One region of the Paenibacillus sp. FSL R7-0333 genome, then DNA from elsewhere that is predicted to be linked to it. Evidence: riboswitches for the same ligand, from Rfam matches in the RefSeq annotation. Region 1 holds a riboswitch; the other holds the start of a gene.
What was found. Region 1 has a riboswitch for thiamine pyrophosphate ahead of MKY86_RS12640 (ABC transporter ATP-binding protein). Riboswitches for the same ligand answer to the same signal wherever they lie in the genome.

Region 2: it holds a riboswitch for thiamine pyrophosphate, as region 1 does, so the genes downstream of both, thiC (phosphomethylpyrimidine synthase ThiC) here and MKY86_RS12640 (ABC transporter ATP-binding protein) in region 1, are expected to answer to the same signal.

The regions. Positions count from the first base shown of each region.
Region 1 covers NZ_JBBOBZ010000001.1:3,064,070-3,072,133, reverse strand. The annotation lists gene MKY86_RS12670 (S-layer homology domain-containing protein) at 1-288, shown strand, start outside; gene MKY86_RS12665 (amino acid ABC transporter ATP-binding protein) at 1,027-1,776, opposite strand; gene MKY86_RS12660 (amino acid ABC transporter permease) at 1,795-2,463, opposite strand; gene MKY86_RS12655 (amino acid ABC transporter substrate-binding protein) at 2,463-3,317, opposite strand; gene MKY86_RS12650 (DHA2 family efflux MFS transporter permease subunit) at 3,586-5,106, opposite strand; gene MKY86_RS12645 (TetR/AcrR family transcriptional regulator) at 5,257-5,913, shown strand; TPP riboswitch at 5,980-6,082, shown strand; gene MKY86_RS12640 (ABC transporter ATP-binding protein) at 6,217-6,987, shown strand; gene MKY86_RS12635 (ABC transporter permease) at 6,968-7,744, shown strand; gene MKY86_RS12630 (ABC transporter substrate-binding protein) at 7,741-8,064, shown strand, end outside.
Region 2 covers NZ_JBBOBZ010000001.1:7,562,519-7,570,582, forward strand. The annotation lists gene MKY86_RS32685 (ribose-phosphate diphosphokinase) at 1-302, shown strand, start outside; gene MKY86_RS32690 (tetratricopeptide repeat protein) at 469-1,917, shown strand; gene trxB (thioredoxin-disulfide reductase) at 1,964-2,917, shown strand; TPP riboswitch at 2,967-3,073, shown strand; gene thiC (phosphomethylpyrimidine synthase ThiC) at 3,225-4,919, shown strand; gene MKY86_RS32705 (DUF1858 domain-containing protein) at 5,135-5,362, shown strand; gene MKY86_RS32710 (DUF438 domain-containing protein) at 5,377-6,639, shown strand; gene MKY86_RS32715 (ROK family glucokinase) at 6,841-7,791, shown strand; gene rapZ (RNase adapter RapZ) at 7,837-8,064, shown strand, end outside.

The DNA.
Region 1 (8,064 bases):
AAGCCGATTACCAAAGAGCTGTATACCAGTATGCTGGTTCAAGCCGTGGAAAAGGCCGGTAACCTGCCGATGATCAATCTTGTCCCAGTTGAACTTACAGATGCAGACGCGCTGGACCCTTCCTATCAGGGCAGTATTCAACGGGCGCTGAAATACAAGATCACTGCCCTCGATGCCAGCGGCAAGTTCAATCCGAAGAGCACTATTACCCGCGCTGAAGCAGCAGTAATGCTGTATAACACGCTGGATTACTTGAAGTCCGTTAGCGATGGCGGCACACAGAAGTAAAGGAAGTTAGGTTAGTTCATACCGTTCCCCCGCGTATGATAGATCAAAGGCTGTCCCGGAAGCCGTTACGGCTAGGGGCAGTCTTGTTTTTTTGACAGGAAGTACGTAGGCTTATTGTGAAATGAAATATTAGGACCCCCTGTTTTTTATTGTATTTGTAATGGAGTATAAATTACGGCGACGCTTAGGAGCACGCTCCGCAAACGGAATGTTGTTCCAATCGCTCTTGCATCCAGATTTTTTTCATTCCCCTAATCGGTGAAAATCCGGATACAAAGGCGACCGCTCCGCTTCTCCACAATCATTCCGCCTGCTCCGCTGTTTAAGAGGGGGAGTTACAAACACGGATTCAAGTGCACTTCTTCGTTTACCTTTGCCTACCACCTCATCTTCGCGTAAACACAATGTATGCTGTTTTCCACATACATTTGGCCCATAGGCCTGCTTGCGAACACAATGTATGCTGTTTTTCACATACATTCGGTCCATATACCTGCTTGCGAACACAATGTATACTGTTTTTCACATACATTTGCTCCATATGCCTGTTTGCGAACACAATGTATACTGTTTTTCACATACATTTTGTCCATATGCCCGTTTGCGAACACAATGCTGTTTTCACATACATTTGGTAACACTTTATCCGCAAAACAGTAACTATAATTTCCTACAAAACAATAAAAAGACAGACCAGGACTCCCCTCCCGGTCTGCCTTAATATACTCCGTCCCGCAATCACTCTTCCCCGCTGAGCCGGTTCAGGAATTGAAGTGCGCGCGGGTTCTTCGTCTGCTCCAGTACCTCCCGGGGGGTTCCCTGCTCCAGAATGACTCCGTTATCCATCAGGATAATCCGGTCGGCCACATCGGCCGCGAATTTCATCTCATGGGTGACGATGACCATGGTCATGCCTTCCCGGGCCAGCTGCTTGATGACCTTCAGCACCTCGCCGACCAGCTCAGGGTCAAGCGCCGAGGTCGGCTCATCGAACAGCAGCACCTCCGGCGAGACCGCCATGGCGCGGGCTATCGCTACACGCTGCTGCTGGCCGCCGGACAGCTGATGCGGATACGCATCTGCCTTGTCTGCCAGACCCACCTTGTCCAAGAGTGCCAGCGCCTTGCTGCGCGCTTCCTCCTTGGAACGCTTTTGCACCGTGATCTGTCCCTCCATGACATTGCCGATCGCCGTCATATGCGGGAACAGATTATAGGACTGGAACACCATTCCTGTCTGCTGGCGCAGGGACAGTACGGTACGCTGTGGAATTTTGGCGCCCGGGGTGAAATCCAGCTTAATCCTGTTCAGCGTAAGACTGCCCTTGTCAGGGATCTCCAGCAGGTTGAAGCAGCGCAGCAGCGTGGTTTTGCCGGAGCCGGAAGGTCCGATGATGACCATGACCTGGCCGTGTTCAACGGCGAGATCCACACCTTTTAGCACCACAAGCGGCCCGAAGGACTTATGTAAATCGCGTATTTCAATCATGCGTATGCCTCCTTCACCTTAACTGGCCGAATACCGGTCCAGCCGCTTCTCCAAGTAATTCTGCAGCGCCGACAACACGGAACAGAACAGCAGATAGAACAACGCCGCTTCGCAATACAGCAGCAGGGGTTCATAGGTTGTCGCCACAATCTGCTGGGCTTTTCGGAAAATCTCAACATAAGTAATACTGGCCGCAAGCGAAGTATCCTTAACCAGGCTAATAAAAGAATTCGATAACGGCGGAACCGACACACGGGCCGCTTGAGGCAATATCACCCGGCGCAGAGCCTGCTTCCGGCTCATCCCCACCGAGAACGCGGCCTCCCACTGGCCTTTGTGGATAGACAGGATGGCAGCCCGGACAATCTCGGAGGAGTAGGCCCCAACACTGAGCGTGAACCCGATGACAGCGGCGATGAATGGATCAAGCACAATCCCGGCGGCGGGCAGTCCATAGAAAATAATAAACAACTGCACCAGCAGCGGCGTTCCCCGAATCACCCAGACGTAGAAGCGGGCGATCAGCTTCGGAAGCCTCCAGGAGGACAGCCGGGCAAGTGCCGTAATTACAGCCAGCAGCAGGCCCAGGATGAATGATACCAGTGCTAACGGAAGGGTAAAAGCCACCCCTGCTTTGAACAGAGGCAGCAATGAATCGAGAAATATTTGTATTTGGCGGTCATCCATCATTTCGATACGTCAGTGCCGAAGTACTTCTCGGAGATCTTAAGGTAGGTTCCGTCGCTCTTCATAGCGGTCAGTGCTTCGTTCACAGCCTGCACCAGCTCGTCATTCCCTTTCAGGAAGACTGCGGCACTATGCGAGCCTTCGGCAATCTCATCCACCTGCTTGATCTTGACATCCGGCTTCTGCTTCTTCAGATCTAGGAAAGACAAGCCGTCATTGACAGTGGCGTCAATCCGTCCGGAGAGCAGCAGATCAATCGCCTGGTTGAAGCCTTCGGTAGATACAATCTCGGCACCGTTGTCTGTGGCGATTTTGCCGAGGTTGCTGGTGAGCGACTGGCCAGCTTTTTTACCCTTGAGATCAGCGAATGTCTTAATATCCTGATTATCCTCCGGCACGATCAGCACAGCCTTGGAGACAATATAGGGATCAGAGAAATCATATTTCACTTTGCGCTCATCGGTGATAGAGACTTCATTGAAAATCACATCGAAGCGCTTCGCATCCATCCCTGCAAAAATCCCGTCCCACTGCGTCTCAATGAACTCCGGCTTCACACCCAGGCGCTTGGTGACTTCCTCAGCAATCTCGACATCGAAGCCCGTCAGCTTGCCGTCCGCATCATGGAAGGTGAACGGTGCGTAGGTTCCTTCGGTTCCGATGCGCAGCTTGCCGCTGGCTTTGACGGCTTCTAGGCTGTTCTGCTCCCCGGAAGCTGCACCCTCTGTAGCCGCAGCCGTAGGTTCAGCCGGAGTGTTGCCGCCCGTTGCTGTCTTGTCCGTATTGTTGCTTCCGCAAGCCGCAGCCGTGACCATGGTCAGGAGCAGCATAATAGTTAGACTTAGTTTTTTCATTCGATGAATCCCCTCTCGTATCTTCTCTTTACACACCGTAATTACCGGCAAAATGAATCGTAACACCGGGGTGTTACCTGCGTCAATAACTTTTTCCGATTATATACATCGGATTTATATTGTATTGATTTTCCATAGCTTAGCTTACCCCAAATTCTGCTCCGGCATCAGGATTCTCTGAAGAGAAATCAACAAAAAAGCGACCCTCCGGCAAAAGGAGAATCGCTGCTATATGGATGTTACAAGCTCTGCTGCTATAAGGGCACAACTATACGTGCATGATTTCCGGTGCCGCCTTTTCCTTGGAACGCTCAGCTCCGGAATGGCGGCCCCGGCGCAGCAGCAGTCCAAGGACCGCACCGCCAAGCGCGACAAACATCATAATGTGGAACGTGTCCGCGAAGCCCTGCGACAACACGGTCTGCTTGGCCAGCAGAAGCGCATCCTGCGAAGCGCCTGCGGTACTCTTTCCGGCAGCGGCAGCGGCCTCCTGCATCTCGGTACCGCGCGCCGTTGTTCTTGCCGTCAGAATTGTAACCAGCGTCGAGACGGCCAGCGAGGTAATCACCTGCTGCATCGAATTCGTCAGCGAGGTTACCCGGTTCACCAGATGACTTGGCGCCTTGTTGAGCAGATGCGTGTTCATCGGCATCATCATCATGCCCATTCCGGCCCCGCACATGATTAGCGGAAGGATCAGGTCGCCGCTCTGCGTGGTAAGATCCACATGGGAGTACTGGAATAACGCACCGGAGACCAGACTGAGACCGCAGACCACGAGCCAGCGCACACCGATCCGGTCGAACAGGATTCCGGCAACCGGCATCATCAGCCCGGAAGCAATCGCTTGCGGCAGCAGCGTCAGGCCGGTATCAAATGCGCCGAAGCCGCGGGCCTGCTGCAGAAATTGCGGGAGCAGGAATAACGCGCCATATAAGCCGAACTGGGCAATCCACTGCACGATGATCCCTGTCGTAAAATCAACGGATTTCAGAATCCGCAGCTCCAGCAGCGGTGTCTTGGAGCGCAGCTCGGCGATGACAAAAGCGATCAGCGCCACAGCGCCCAACAGCAGCCCGATCAGCGTCTTCTCAGAGGTCCAGCTCTGCGCACCCTGGCTGACCCCGTAAGTGAGCGAAGCAAAAGCCAGCGGGCCAAGAACCATACCGAGCTTATCCATGCCGGGCACGCTGTTCTTCGCCGCATTCGGCAGCTTGCGCAGTCCGATCAGCACAGCAATAATGCCAATCGGAATATTAATGAGGAAGATCCAGCGCCAGGAATGGTATTCAACCAGCCAGCCCGACAATACCGGACCAATAGCGGGTGCGAACAGGACGGGAATACCCATAATCCCCATGACAACGCCAACCTTACTTTTGGGAGCCAGTCTGTACACATAGGCCATCCCGACAGGGAGCACACAGCCACCGCCAAGTCCCTGAATGACCCGGAAAACAATCAGCCATTCGGCGCTGCTTGGTGTAGCGCACAGAATCGAGCCTATCGTAAACACAATTACCGCCGTCAGGAAGACCGTCTTGGCCCCGAACCGGTCAGACAGCCAGCCTGAAAGTGGAATAACTGAAGCCTGAGCCAGCATATATCCGGTAACTACCCACTGCAGCGTATGCAGGTCCGTCTTGAAATCCACCACCAGCCTGGACAAGGCTACATTCATTGCCGTACTGTCCAGCACAACCATAAATACTCCGGCAATAATGGCCAGCAGCGGAACCAGAATGCTGGACAGCCGGAAATCGGCTTCCTGCTTCAAGGTCTGATCCATGTCTCTTCTCCTCCTGAGCTGTCCGCGTTCTACATTGACCTGCGGGCAGATTGTTCTATATAATGAGTGAACGGACAACTGTCCGTAAGTGCAATTCATAGTCTACGGACAATTGTCCGATGTGTCAATTCTTTTCTGAAAGGGGTACTCATGAAAAAGCCAGACACCGATGCTGCACAGCTCCCGCGCTCAGCTCCGCAAGCCATAGAATCTGCTCCGCCCGAGTCCGCCGATCCTTATGTACAGCGGATTCTTGAAGCTGCCCGCCAGTTGTTCACCGAGAGCGGACTTGAGGCAGTCAGCATGTACAGCATTGCCAAGCGGGCAGGCATAGGGCAAGGCTCCCTGTACCGCCGCTTCACGGACAAGGGTGAGATCTGTTCTGCACTGCTGAAGGGCAGCGCAGATCAATTCCTGTCCGGGCTGGAGCAGCAGGTGGCTGCAAGTGCCGGTGAAGCTCCGGCTCTCGCTCAGCTACAGAGCAGCATTGAGCAGATTGCCGATTTCATTGAGCAGTATGCTGAGCTGCTGAATATGATCAAAGCCGAGTTCACCGGCAAGAAGCAGCTGACCCAGTTTGAGCATCCTTTTTTTCAGCGGCTGGGGGTGATGATGACTGAGCTGCTGCAGCGTGCTGCGGAGGGCGGTGAGATTATTGACATTGATCCTGCCTTTGCCGCCACGGCCTTAATCTCTGTTCTCAGCCCCGATCTGTACCTGTATGAGCAGAAGCGGCACCATTCCTCCAAGCTGGACATCTCCCGGGGCATCGTCACCTTGTTCGTGACCGGTCTGGCGAAGCGCTGAGCATCTGCTCTTTACAAGAGAAGAATTTGTGGTATATTAAGTAGCAATTACGAATTCAATAGCAACATTATTCACTAGGGGAGTCGGCCGACTGAGACGGAGCTTAAGCTCCGGACCCTTTGAACCTGATCTGGATCATACCAGCGGAGGGAAGTGGAGCAGAATGTATCAGTGGTTCCCGTCACAGGGCCGCAGCCGACTGTACCTTCCGCCCCATTCATTGCCTCCGGGAATGAATGGGGCTTTTTTGTGCTCAACACAATATCTATATCAATCAATCCGGGAGGTTTCGTACATAGTCTTATGATCAACATTAGCAATCTATCCTATGCTTTCGGGACGGGTTCGTCCCGGACCCCAGTCTTCTCAGGGCTATCCATGAATGTGCAGCGCGGCGAATTCATTTCTGTCGTAGGCGGAAGCGGATGCGGCAAAAGCACCTTGTTCAAAATCATCGCCGGCCTGCTGGAGCCGGACAAAGGCAGGATTACGCTGAACGGAGCCGAGTCCGCGGCAGCAGCGAAGAGGCTGGGCAGTGTGGCCTACATGCCGCAGCAGGATCTCCTCCTGCCTTGGCGCACCGTGCTGGACAATTGTCTGCTGCCTTGGGAACTCAAGCGCAGCCGTCCCAAAGCGGCCGCTGTGGCCGAGATCCGTACCCTGCTGCAACGCTTCGGCCTTGAGGGAACCGAAGGGGCTTATCCCCAGGAGCTGTCCGGCGGGATGCGCCAGCGCGTGGCGGTCCTCCGCACCGTGGCGGCGGGGAATGATCTGCTGCTGCTCGATGAGCCGTTCGGGGCGCTTGATGCCATTACCAAGCGTTCGCTGCAGCGCTGGTTGCTGGAGTTATGGGCAGAGCTGGACAAGACGGTGCTGTTCATCACCCATGACCTGGAGGAGGCACTCTTGCTCAGTGACAGAATCTATCTAATGACGGGCAGTGGCGGCAGCGGGATGCAGGAATTCCCAGCCGGTCTCCCCCGTCCGCGTCATCACAGTCTGAACTATGAACCGCAGTTCGCCGCCCTGCGCCAGGAATTGGAGCTGAAGCTATATGAGAACCGCCGCTCCTAGAAGATTGCTCCAGCATTACGGTCCGGCTGCCCTGCTCGCCCTGCTGACGCTTGCAGTCTGGGAGACTGTAGCCCGGCTGGGCCTGGTTCCTCCCTTCATCCTTCCGGCTCCGTCTGCGGTGTGGATGGCATTGATGGAAGACCGCCATCTATTGTTCGGGGTACATCTGCCCGCCACACTGCTTGAAGTGCTCACAGGCTTCGCACTATCCGTGGTCTGCGGCAGCCTGCTGGGAATCGCCATGCACCTGTTCCGTCCGCTGGCCAAGGCGCTGTACCCGCTGCTGATTATCAGCCAGACGGTTCCGCTGATCGCGCTCTCTCCCCTGTTCATCATGTGGTTCGGCTACACCCTATGGAGTAAGGTCGCCGTTGTCTTCCTAACCGCTTTCTTCCCGGTGGTCATCGGCACCTATGACGGGTTGTCCAAGAACACGGACGCCTACCGGGAGCTGCTGCTGACCTATGGCGCGAACCGCTGGCAGATTCTCGGGAAGGTGAGCGTTCCGCTGGCTTTGCCCTCTTTTTTCTCCGGACTGAAGCTGTCGGCTGTGTACTGTGTGATCGGTGCAACCATCGGGGAATGGCTAGGGGGCAGCCAGGGGCTGGGCTATTTCAGCCGCAGAATGGCCGGGAATCTGCAGAGTGCCAAGATGTTCGCCGCTGTTGTCTTATTATCTCTACTCGGTATCCTGCTGTTTCTGGCAGTCGCCGCGCTGGAGAAGATTATTCTGAAGAAAAGAGGACGTTATTCATGACTACTATCCGCTATTTCCGTTATCTGTTGAGTGGAATATCAAAGCCAGTCAAGCTGCTGCTGCCCGCTCTGCTGCTATGTATGCTGCCTGTCCTGGCAGGCTGCGCCAATACGGACAATCCGGCGGCCTCCGGCTCCCCGGCTGCTGCACCCTCTACCTCTGAGGCCGGGGCTGGGACCGGGGCTAAAGGCGGGGCCCATAAGCTGACGATTATGCTCGATTGGTATCCCAATGCTGTCCACTCCTTTTTGTATGCGGCAGAGGCTGAAGGCTATTTCGCTGAGGAAGGTCTGGAGGTTGAGATTCAGATGCCGGCCGAT
Region 2 (8,064 bases), 4.5 Mb from region 1:
TCATTATAGAGGATCTTATAGATACCGGAACCACGATCGTCAATGTGGTGGAGGGCCTGAAGGAGCGGGGCGCCCGGAACAGTATCGTCTGTGCTACGCACGGACTGTTCTCCGGGGATGCGCTTGAGCGGATGGATCATCCCAATATCGACGAGATTGTCATTACCGATTCGATTGCCCTGCCGGACGAGCATTCCAGCAGATTCGCAGTGCTCTCGGTAGCTCCCATGCTGGCTGAGGCCACGCGTATTATCATCGAGGGCGGTTCCATAGATAAGCTGTTCAGAGACGCGGGGATTTAACTCCCGCGTCTTTTTTTGAGCTTTTCCCTCCCGTTAGCTCTCTCTCTGAGACTTGAGAATCTCGTTGCCACATGTGGTATACTGTGTGAAGAAGACAGCCGAGACCATAAATGGAAACGAACAGGTAAGGCTAGGGAAGCTGAAACAAGGGAGGTGCCTTGCTTCCATGATAGAGAGAACTTCAGAGAATGCCGCGGAGCACAGTAATGTCATTCCGGTCACTCTGGATGCCAATTTTTTCTTTGAAAGAGCCGTTCGGTCGCTGGACCGCTTTCAATATGATAAGGCATTAAGAAATTTTCGCAAAGCTGTTGAATATGAGCCGGATAATCCGGTGAATCATTGCAATATGGCGGGTATATTATCTGAGATGGGCAATTATACCGCATCTAACGAGATTCTTATCCATGTTCTGGAGAAAATCGACCCCGCTATGACAGAATGCCATTTCTACATGGCTAATAACTTCGCCAATATGGAAAGCTTTGAAGAGGCGGAGCGTTCGCTGGTCACTTACTTGGAAGAGGATGCTAACGGCGAGTTCATGACCGAATCCGAAGAACTGATGGAGCTGCTGCAATATGAGCTGAACCGGCCTGCTCCGCTGGTGCGTATCCGCAGCCGTGAGGGAGTCGTAGAGCATGACCGGGCGCGTAGTCTGCTGGAGGAGGGTAAGTTCCCTCAGGCTGTAGAGCTGCTGGAGGAGATCACTGCGGGTACCCCGGATTTTTTGGCTGCGCATAATAATCTGGCATTAGCTCATTTCTATATGGGCCGGTTCGCCAAGGCGAAGGAATGTCTGAATGAGGTGCTGAAGCAAGACCCCGGCAATCTGCATGCTCTGTGCAATATGGCCATCTTCCTGCAGTATGCAGGAGATAAGGAACAGCTTGAAACGCTGCTCGGTATGCTTGAAGCAACGGTGCCGTTCCATCAGGAGCATGTATTCAAAATGGCTACAACCATGGGTATCCTGGGCCGGCACGCTGCCGCTTACAGCCATTTCCGCCGTCTGCTGAAGGATGAGGAGGTCGCCGGAGATGCCGGGCTGTATCATTACTGTGCGGCCGCGGCAAGCAATAGCGGAAAACATGATGAGGCGCTGCGCTGCTGGAGACAGGCAGCCAAGCTGGACCCTGCTTCCGCTGTCCCGGCGTTCTTCCTGTCCCAGCTCCAGCAGGCCCGGGCAGAAGGACAGCCTATGCCTGCTGTCAGCTATAACTATCAGCTGCCCTTCCAGGAGCAGCTGAAGCAGTGGAAGGGCAATACGGGCAGATTCACTGAAGAAGTGCGGAATAATCCGCTGCTGCGCGCCTCGTTCTTCTGGGCGCTGCGCTACGGCGATTCCGCTACGAAGCTTCAGGTGACCGAGGCTCTCCGCTGGATTGAGGACGAGGAGATGTCCGAGGTACTGCGCGGAGTTCTGGAGCAGGAGCCGCTGCAGGAGGACCGCCTGCAGGAGGCGGTATTGTTCAGCCTTCAGCGGCTGATCGGGGAGAACCTGAATGAAGCCGGCGGCTCGCCCGGCGAAGAGCAGGAGCCTGCGGCTGCTCCCGGACCCAAGGGGATGCTGCCCGGAACCGGCGGCTTATCGCCGTCCACTACCCGTATTTGAAGCAATTGCTGTTGTAAGAACACCTACTTGTAAGGAGGCCAATGTAATGTACAAAACGATTGTAATCGGAACAGGCCCGGCCGGGCTGACTGCCGCGATTTATCTGGCGCGTGCGAACCTGAGCCCGCTGGTCATTGAAGGTTTGCAGCCGGGGGGACAACTGACAACGACGACAGAAGTGGAGAACTTTCCAGGCTTCCCTGAAGGGATTCTGGGTCCGGACCTGATGGACAATATGCGCAAGCAGGCGGAACGCTTCGGCGCTGAATTCAAGAATGGCTGGGTGGAGTCGGTGGACTTCTCACAGCGTCCGTTCAAGGTAACAGTGGACGGAATGGGTGTACTGGAAGCGGAGTCGGTTATTATTTCAACCGGGGCCTCTGCAAGATATCTGGGCATTCCGGGCGAGCAGGAGAATGTGGGACGCGGGGTCAGCACCTGTGCGACCTGTGACGGCTTCTTTTTCCGTAATAAAAAGATTGTCGTCGTCGGCGGCGGAGACTCCGCTATGGAGGAAGCCAGCTTCCTGACCCGCTTTGCGTCCAGCGTAACGCTGGTTCACCGCCGTCCCGAGCTGCGGGCCTCGAAGATCATGCAGGACCGGGCGCGTGACAACAGCAAGGTAACCTGGGCCTTGAACCGCACACCGGTTGAAGTAACGGTAGGAGAGACCGGAGTGAAGGGCCTTACGGTGCTTAATAATGAGACAGGTCTGACAGAGCTGGTAGAAGCAGACGGTGTGTTCGTAGCGATTGGACACACACCGAACACAGCCTTCTTAGGCGGCCAGATTAACACCGATGCCAACGGTTATATCGTGGTGAACCCGGGTACCACCGAGACCAACATCCCGGGTGTATTCGCCTGCGGCGATGTACAGGATACACGTTACCGTCAAGCGATATCGGCAGCGGGAACCGGCTGTATGGCCGCTATGGATGCCGAGAAGTTCCTGGAAGGTACGATGGTGCACGACTGGAGCGAATCGCTGGATAAATAACGGGTTTACAAGAATTACCCATACAGGTAAAATGTATTTAATTAGATAAGATACCCACTAGGGGAGCCTGAATAGGCTGAGACGGGAAAATTGAATTTCCGGACCCTTGAACCTGATCTGGATCATACCAGCGTAGGAAAGTGGAGTCGGACCTTTTTTGAATACAGTCTTATTTGACTGTTCCTTTAATAAAGCCGCTCCAGGTGGAGCGGCTTTTTGACTTGCAGGAATCTATAGATTCTTCGGCTCAGTCTGCTGCGTGACATCTTATCTGATTGACTCACAGAGTGAAGAGGAGGAGATTGGAATGTCAGAAATGATGAAGAACGAAGAGGTGGATCTTTCCGGATTCCCCGCAAGCCGTAAAGTGTATGTGGAGGGCTCACGCCCGGATATCCGGGTTCCGATGCGGGAGATCAGCCTCAGCAGAACCGAAGGCGTTGCCGGGGAAGAGGACAATGCTCCGCTGCGGGTCTATGACACAAGCGGTATGTACACGGATGCCGCGGAGGAGATGGACATTCGGAGGGGGCTGCCGCCGCACCGTTCAAGCTGGATCGCGGAGCGTGGCGATTCGGAGGAGTACACCGGAAGAGCCGTCCGGCCGGAGGATAACGGAATCCGCAGAGAAGGGGCTGCCGCAGAAGCTTATCCAGGACTGTGCAGGAATCCCCGGCGGGCCTATGTAGGCGGCAATGTGACTCAGCTGCATTATGCAAGGCAAGGGATCATCACACCGGAAATGGAGTATATTGCGATCCGAGAGAATACCCGGAAGGAGTTCGTAAGGGATGAGGTGGCTGCGGGCCGTGCTATTATTCCGGCCAATATCAATCACCCGGAGAGTGAGCCGATGATTATCGGCCGTAACTTCCTGGTGAAGATCAATGCCAACATCGGAAATTCGGCGGTCACTTCTTCTATTGAAGAGGAGGTGGAGAAGATGCGGTGGGCGACCCGTTGGGGGGCTGATACCATCATGGATCTCTCCACCGGCTCTAAGATCCATACCACCCGGGAGTGGATTATCCGCAATTCTCCTGTGCCGGTCGGGACAGTGCCCATATACCAGGCGCTGGAGAAGGTGAACGGTATAGCCGAGGACTTAACCTGGGAGCTCTATCGCGACACGCTGATTGAGCAGGCGGAGCAGGGGGTGGATTACTTCACCATTCATGCCGGGGTGCTGCGGCGCTATATTCCGCTCACTGCCCGGAGAATGACCGGCATCGTATCCCGGGGCGGATCGATTATGGCTGCCTGGTGCCTGGCCCATCAGCAGGAGAACTTCCTGTACACACACTTCGAAGACATATGTGAGATCATGAAGACGTATGATGTGGCCTTCTCACTGGGGGATGGCCTGCGTCCCGGCTCTATCGCCGATGCCAATGACGAAGCCCAGTTCGCCGAGCTGGAGACGCTGGGAGAGCTGACGGCGCTTGCCTGGAAGCATGATGTTCAGGTTATGGTAGAAGGTCCGGGCCATGTGCCAATGCACAAGATCAAGGAGAATATGGACAAGCAGCTTGAGATTTGTCACGAAGCCCCTTTTTACACCCTCGGTCCGCTAACTACGGATATTGCACCCGGCTATGATCACATCACGTCGGCCATCGGGGCAGCGATAATCGGGGGGCTTGGAACGGCAATGCTGTGTTACGTTACACCTAAGGAGCATTTAGGCCTGCCTGACAAGAATGATGTGCGCGAAGGCGTCATTACCTACAAAATTGCTGCACATGCCGCAGACCTCGCCAAGGGACATCCGGGTGCGCAGGACCGGGACAACGCGCTGTCCAAGGCGCGGTTCGAGTTCCGCTGGCGCGACCAGTTTCATCTCTCCCTGGACCCGGAAAGGGCGCAGGCGTATCATGATGAGACGCTGCCTGCGGAGGGGGCAAAGCAGGCGCATTTCTGCTCGATGTGCGGCCCTAAATTCTGCAGCATGCGGATTTCGCATGATATCCGGAATTCCCATAGATGGAGCCAATCACTGTAACTTAGCTGCATGACCTAATCTATATGTAGGTATGTTGTTCATGGCCGAGAGGCCGTGAATACAGCGGAAACGTATAATTCTGAGGCTATCCCCCCAAGCTGAATGGCTGGCGGGGATAGTCTTTTTGTAGTTAGTGATTACAATCACAATTCACCCCTGTACCCTATGCTAAGCTGGTGTTGAGAAGAATTCTCATTAGTGAGGTGTGCAAAAGGATGAGCAAAGCGTTGAAGCTGGATGAATCGGTCTTTGAGCTGGTAACCAGGCACCCGGAAGTGGTGGAGATCATGGTGGAGCTGGGATTCCGTGATATTGCAAAGCCTGGAATGCTGCAGACCGCAGGACGATTCATGACCCTGTCTAAAGGAATGAAGTTAAAGAAAATAGAGCTGGAAACCGTTCGGCTGGCCTTTCAGCAGCATGGTTTCGAGATTATAGAATAGAAGGAGAGATTGCGATGAGCGAACTGATTAATAACCGCGAGGTCGATATTCCGGAACAGACACGCCGCCAGGCTATGCTGAGAGAGATCATCAAGGAGCTGCATGCGGGCAAAAGCGTGGAGGAGGTTAAGGCGCGATTTGAAGAGGCGGTAGGCGATGTTACGGTGGAGGAAATCTCCGCCATGGAGCACTCCCTGATGACCGAGGAAGGCATTCCGGTAGAGGAAGTACAGCGCCTCTGCTCTGTGCATACGGCAATTTTCAAAGGCTCGATTGAACAGATTCACCGTTCTTCTAAGCCCGAGGAGCAGCCCGGTCATCCCGTGCATACGTTCAAGCTGGAGAACCGCGAGATCGAGCGTCTGGTCAACTTCCGGCTGGAGCTGCATGCAGATAAGTTCAAGAAGAACGCCACCGAGGAGATTATTTTCAAGCTGCTGGAGGACCTGAGTCTGCTGCTGGATCTCGACAAGCACTACAGCCGCAAGGAGAATCTGCTCTTCCCCTACCTGGAGAAGTACGGCATATACGGTCCTACGAAGGTAATGTGGGGAGTGGATGACGGAATCCGCAATATGATCAAGGAAGCCAAGAAGGCGCTTAGCGCCTATAACGGGGACAGCGGGCAGATTACAGCCGCACTGGAGGAGATCATTAAGGAAGTCAATGAGATGATCTTCAAAGAAGAGAATATTCTGCTCCCGATGGCGCTGGATAAGCTGACTGAGGATGAGTGGGTCCGGATCGCCCGCGAAAGCGATGAAATCGGCTTCTGCCTGACTGCGCCCGATCAGGAATGGATACCGGAGCGTGCAGCGGAGCCTGAGGGTGCTGATGTTCCGGCGGAAGAAGGGGAAGGCCTGTCCCCGCAGGGCTTCATCCGGTTCGAGACCGGGCTGCTGTCGCTCCACCAGCTCGAGACGCTGATGAATCATCTGCCGGTGGATCTGACCTTTATCGACGAGAACGATGTCGTCCGCTACTTCTCGCATGGCAAGGAACGGATCTTCGCCCGGACGAAGGCCGTTATCGGCCGCACCGTACAGAACTGCCATCCGCCGCAAAGTGTGCATGTTGTTGAGAAGCTGCTGGCTGATTTCAAAGCCGGAGTGAAGGATGCCGAGGATTTCTGGATTAACATCAAGGATAAATTCATCTATATCCGTTATTTCGCCGTGCGGGATGCAGAAGGCCGTTATATGGGGACGCTGGAATTCACCCAGAATATCGCACCGATCCGTGCCCTTGAGGGCCAGAAGCGGATTTTGTCCGAATAGCATTAAGGTATCTGGCACCCTACAATAGAAGAGAATGAACGGACTTTCTTGCCTGCCTGGTGAGAAAGTCTTTTTGTTAACAAATAAGAACTGAAGTCCATTGCCCCGGGTGTATCGCCTTTCCTTGACCGCAGGGGAGGGTTCTATTATAGTGGGTACGTAGGATTAACTATTTTAGCATAGAAAAAGGTGGCTTGTAACATGTCTGAACATATCTACGTTGGCGTGGATTTAGGTGGTACCACGATTAAGGTTGGAATCTGTAATGCCGAGGGAAGCCTGCTGCACACTTACGAAGGTCCGACAGGGACTGCGGATGGCGTCGATGCTGTCATCGATAATATCGAGAAGTATGTACGCCAGATTGTGGAGGACTCTCCGTACTCCTGGGACCAGCTGGCTGGTGTCGGTGCGGGACTGGCCGGATTTACGAATATTCGTGAAGGTATCATCATCCTTGCGCCCAACATAGGATTTAGAGATGTGCCGATCCGCTCCATTCTGGAGGGTCGCCTGAACAAGCCAGTCAAAATAGACAATGATGCCAACGTGGCTGCACTGGGCGAAGCCTGGAGCGGTGCAGGGCGCGGCATAGAGAATTGTGTCTGCTATACGCTCGGTACGGGTGTCGGCGGCGGTATTATCATTAATGGTAAGGTGTATCAGGGATTTGCCGGTCTGGCCGGTGAGCTTGGACATATCTCCGTGGTGCCCGATCTGGAAGCGATCCAGTGCGGCTGCGGGAACATGGGCTGTTTGGAAACCGTTTCCTCAGCGACAGGCATTATCCGTATGGCGAACGATGCTGTAGCACGCGGGGACCGGACCTCCTTGTCCACCGTTGAAAAAATCGCTGCGAAGGAAGTATTCGATGCCGCCAAGGCAGGCGATGAAGCTGCGCTGCGGATTGTGAACCGGGCGGCCTTCTACCTGGGCAAATCAATGGCCTCCGTTGCAGCGGTTCTGAACCCTGAAGTATTCATCGTCGGCGGCGGAGTCTCCAAGGCAGGCGATATTCTGTTCGATGAAGTCCGCCGGGTATTCGCCAAGCTGGCGCCTGCCCCTCTGCAGACCGGTGTTACGATTGTACCTGCAGCGCTTGGCAATGACGCCGGTATTATTGGTGCGGCAGGTCTGCTGCTGCGTTCTTAAAAGACCGGAATTATTCATATACTAATCATAGGGAGGGATGCTGTAATGACCGACCTCGAGCAAACCCTGCCCGCCCATGCCACCCTGATTATCATTACAGGCATGTCGGGTGCGGGCAAGACGATTGCCGTGCAGAGCCTGGAGGATCTGGGGTTCTTCTGCGTGGATAATCTTCCGCCTGTACTAATCCCGAAATTCGCTGAGCTGATTGAGCAGTCCAAGGGTAAAATCGCCAAGGTGGCGCTGGTCATCGACCTTCGGGGGCGGGAATTC